2 regions of the Streptomyces sp. NPDC059900 genome follow, and region 1 is predicted to be linked to the other one. Evidence: riboswitches for the same ligand, from Rfam matches in the RefSeq annotation. Region 1 holds a riboswitch; the other holds the start of a gene.
What was found. Region 1 has a riboswitch for cyclic di-AMP ahead of ACQKIP_RS25825 (transglycosylase family protein). Riboswitches for the same ligand answer to the same signal wherever they lie in the genome.

Region 2: linked by a shared signal. The riboswitch ahead of ACQKIP_RS18285 (NlpC/P60 family protein) and the one ahead of ACQKIP_RS25825 (transglycosylase family protein) in region 1 are both predicted to bind cyclic di-AMP.

What each region holds. Positions count from the first base shown of each region.
Region 1 covers NZ_JBNNJZ010000228.1:920-3,112, forward strand. Annotated here, with positions in the region: gene ACQKIP_RS25820 (transglycosylase family protein) at 1-447, shown strand, start outside; cyclic di-AMP (ydaO/yuaA leader) riboswitch at 629-824, shown strand; gene ACQKIP_RS25825 (transglycosylase family protein) at 828-1,535, shown strand; gene eno (phosphopyruvate hydratase) at 1,763-2,193, shown strand, end outside.
Region 2 covers NZ_JBNNJZ010000119.1:475-2,667, forward strand. Annotated here, with positions in the region: partial or broken gene ACQKIP_RS18285 (NlpC/P60 family protein) at 1-751, opposite strand, end outside; cyclic di-AMP (ydaO/yuaA leader) riboswitch at 760-916, opposite strand; gene pcrA (DNA helicase PcrA) at 1,160-2,193, shown strand, end outside.

The sequences.
Region 1 (2,193 bases):
TCGGACAAGGACTCCGGTGAATCCGGCTCCGGCTCCGACTCCCGCGCCGACGACGAGGCGCGAGACAAGAATCACGACGAGCCGGGCGAGTCGGGCAAGTCGGATGACTCGGCCAAGTCCGGCCGTGACGATGCCACTTCGCCCGCCGCCACCCCCTCGGCCGGTGACGGCGAAGGCCGCCACCGCGGCGGCAGCGCGGACGACGAGGCCGCGGAGGACTCCTCCCGCGAGGGTTCGGGCCGGCACGCCTCCCGTGGCGACGAGCGCCAGCAGGACGGCTCCGACGGGACGTACACGGTCCGCTCCGGAGACAGCCTCTCGGTCATCGCCGACGACCTCGACGTGCGGGGCGGGTGGACCGAGCTGTACGCCGAGAACGAGGAGTCTGTCGGCTCCGACCCCGACCTCATCCTTCCCGGTCAGAGCCTCGATTTGGGCGAAAAGTAGGGGTAGTTGGCGAGTCGCTTTGCGCCTGATGTCCAGATTGGCGCAAGTGAGACATGGGTCTCAAAGGCCCTGATCGTCTTTGGAATTCGGCCGGGAGCATGCCTACGGTCGTGACCGCTCGCCACAGCGGGCCCCGCCGGTCGGTACGCCGAGTCCTGCCAACGGCCGTTCGGGAACAGTCGTCGCGCAAGCGCCGTAGGCAGGAGCGGGGGACCCAAGGTTTCCGCCCGGACCGGCCGTTGAACGGCCTCGTGAGAGCGAGGCGGGGAGACGGACGGAAACGGCTAGGGGTTAAGCCGCGCTCACAGAAGCGCGGCCGGGCAACTTCATCGGCCCGAACCCGACAGCTCACCTCGCAGGCGTCGGTGAGGGGATCACTCATGCTGTTTTCCAGCAAGGGCAAGCACCGCCGCCCGTCCAAGGCCACCCGTGTCGCCACGCTCGCCGGCGTCACCGGTGTCGCGGTCGCAGCCCCGCTGATGGCGGCCGGCCAGGCATCCGCCGCGACGAACTCCGAGTGGGACGCCGTCGCGCAGTGCGAGTCCGGCGGCAACTGGTCGATCAACACCGGTAACGGCTACACCGGCGGCCTGCAGTTCTCGTCGTCCACCTGGGCGGCGTACGGCGGCACGAAGTACGCGCCCAGCGCGGACAAGGCCTCCAAGGCCCAGCAGATAGAGATCGGCGAGAAGGTTCTCGCGGGTCAGGGCAAGGGTGCCTGGCCGAGCTGCGGCGTCGGCCTCTCGGGCGCCTCCAACGAGGGTGGCGGTGCGCAGGAGAGCGCCCCGCAGCAGACCCAGGAGCAGCCCAAGAGCCAGCCCACGCCGCAGACCGAGCAGCCGCAGCAGAAGGCCGCTCCCAAGGCCGAGGCGCCCAAGACCGAGTCCAAGAAGACCGTCGAGACCCCGACCGGCAAGAAGGTCAAGAAGGGCGACGGCGAGTACAAGGTCGAGAAGGGTGACACCCTCTCCAAGATCGCCGAGGCGAAGAACGTCAAGGGCGGCTGGCACAAGGTGTACAAGCTCAACGGCGACATCATCGACAACGCCGACATGATCTACCCCGGTCAGCAGCTCCACCTCAGCTAAGCGGTAGCTGCTGCCCGCCCCCGTCCCCACGGGTCCACCCCGCCCCCGGTGCGCGTATCCCCCGTACGCACCGGGGGCGGGGTATGTTTGTTCCGTTCGTAAACATTTTGCTCTCGGTTTGTCCACAGGACGGTCGGTCGGCTGGCTGTTGTCCGGGAGCCGGTTAGGCTCGTGTCCGCGGGGCCGACGCCCCGCGTACTCGCGTCACATCCCAGAAGGAGATGCTCGTGCCGTCCATCGACGTCGTCGTAGCCCGGGAAATCCTGGACTCCCGAGGCAACCCCACGGTCGAGGTCGAGGTCGGCCTCGACGACGGCAGCACGGGTCGTGCCGCCGTTCCGTCCGGTGCGTCCACCGGTGCTTTCGAGGCCATCGAACTCCGTGACGGTGACCCCAACCGTTACCAGGGCAAGGGCGTCGAGAAGGCCGTCCTCGCCGTCATCGAGCAGATCGGCCCGGAGCTCGTCGGGTACGACGCCACCGAGCAGCGCCTGATCGACCAGGCGATGTTCGACCTCGACGCCACCGACAACAAGGGCTCGCTCGGCGCCAACGCCATCCTCGGCGTCTCGCTCGCCGTCGCGCACGCCGCGTCGGAGGCCTCCGACCTGCCGCTCTTCCGCTACCTCGGCGGCCCGAACGCGCACCTGCTGCCCGT
Region 2 (2,193 bases), on a different contig from region 1:
CCTTGGCGGCGGCCTCTTCAGCCGCCTTGCGCTTGGCCTCCGCCTCGGCCTCCTGCTTGCGGGCCAGCTCGGCGGCCTTGCGCTTGGCCGCCTCTTCCTTCTTCTTCTCGATCGCCGCGAGCCGCGCCTTCTCCTCGGCCGTCAGCTCCGAGAGCAGCGTGCGCGCCTTGCCCAGCTTCTCCTGGACGTCCTGCTTGCTCGTCTTGAGGTCGTCCCGCGAGTCGCTCAGCGTCTGAAGGCTCTTGGCGGCCTTCGTGCGCTGCTTCGTCGCGGCGGCCTGCTTCGTCTGGTAGTCGTCGACCGCCTTCTTCTGGCGCGCGGTCAGCCGGTCCGACAGATGGTTCTGGTCGAAGTACCCCTGCGGGTCGTCGGCCAGCATCATCGTGGCGGTCTCGGAGACGGCGCCGGTGCGGTACTGCGCAGCGGCGAACGAGCCCAGCTCCTGGCGGGCCTCGTTCAGCTTGTCGGTGCGCTCGGCCACGTCGTCGAGCAGGGTGTCGACCTTCTTGCGCTGCTTGTCGGTGCGCTCCTTGGCCGAGTTGTACTTCTGTGTGGCCACGCCCGCCTGGTGGTAGAGGTCGTCCACCTTCTTCTGGACCTCTTCGAGGCTGGGCTTCTGCGGTGCGGACGGTGCCGCCTGCGCGCTCTGTGACAGCAGGGCCACGGAGGTGAGGGCCGCCGTCGTGATGCCGAGGGCGGGAGTGGCGCGTAGGGCGGCAATGCGGGTCCGCGGCTTGCGGTGCGACGCCAAGGGAGGCGACTCCTTCCGTAGACCGCCTACCGGGTTAGCTGTCGGGTTCGGGCGGGTGGTTCCGGAAGGTTGCCCTACAGTCCCGTACTGCGTACGGGACCGATTCACCCCAAGTTCATCGTGGGTCCCCGGCTCCGAGGAGATCGAACTCGGCGGAGGCCACACGTTACCGGCGGGGTTCGCCGGTGGGAGTACGAGCAGCCCGCGCAGCACGCTAGCCAACTCGTGTGGTCCGTGTGAAGGTTGATGTTCGATATGCCCGATACATTTTCGTTACTTTACGAAGCTCTTGACGCGGGCACGTCGCGCCTAAGCGGAGAGTAATCGTCCGCGGGCAGGGCGTAGGCTGAGTGACGTGGCCGGAACCCGGGGCGGGTTGTCAGTGGGGCCGCCTAGACTCGGGAGGCGATGAGCAGCCTCTTTGATGACAGCTTCCTGGCGGACCTCAAGCCCTCGCGGGCTTCGGAGGAAGAGCCCCCGCCACCGCCCGAGGACAGCGCTCCGGAATCCATTCCGGATGATCTGTTCGACGGGAAGTTCGACGCGCCCGCACCGCGCGACGCGCACTACCGCGGCGGCGCCCCGCGCCCCGTGATCGACCCGGCGGCCCTCCTCGACGGTCTCAACGAGAACCAGCGCGCGGCCGTCGTGCACGCGGACTCCCCGCTGCTCATCGTCGCGGGCGCGGGCTCCGGCAAGACCCGGGTCCTCACGCACCGCATCGCGCACCTCCTGGCCGAGCGGCACGTGCACCCGGGCCAGATCCTGGCGATCACGTTCACGAACAAGGCCGCCGGCGAGATGAAGGAGCGCGTCGAGCAGCTCGTCGGCCCGCGGGCCAACGCGATGTGGGTGTCGACCTTCCACAGCGCGTGCGTCCGCATCCTGCGCCGCGAGTCGAAGAAGCTCGGCTTCACGTCCTCCTTCTCGATCTACGACGCCGCGGACTCCAAGCGCCTGATGGCACTGGTCTGCCGTGACCTGGACATCGACCCGAAGAAGTTCCCGCCGAAGTCCTTCAGCGCCAAGATCTCGAACTTGAAGAACGAGCTGATCGACGAGGAGACCTTCGCAGGTCAGGCCGCCGACGGCTTCGAGAAGACGCTTGCCCAGGCATACGCGATGTACCAGTCGCGGCTGCGCGAGGCGAACGCCCTCGACTTCGACGACCTGATCATGACGACGGTCCACATGTTCCGCGCGTTCCCGGACGTCGCCGAGCACTACCGCCGCCGCTTCCGGCACGTGATGGTCGACGAGTACCAGGACACCAACCACGCCCAGTACGCCCTGGTGCGAGAGTTGGTCGGTCCTTCCGGGGGAGAGGGGGACGACCCGGCCGAGTTGTGTGTCGTGGGTGACGCCGACCAGTCGATCTACGCCTTCCGCGGCGCCACCATCCGCAACATCCTCCAGTTCGAGGAGGACTACCCGGACGCGAC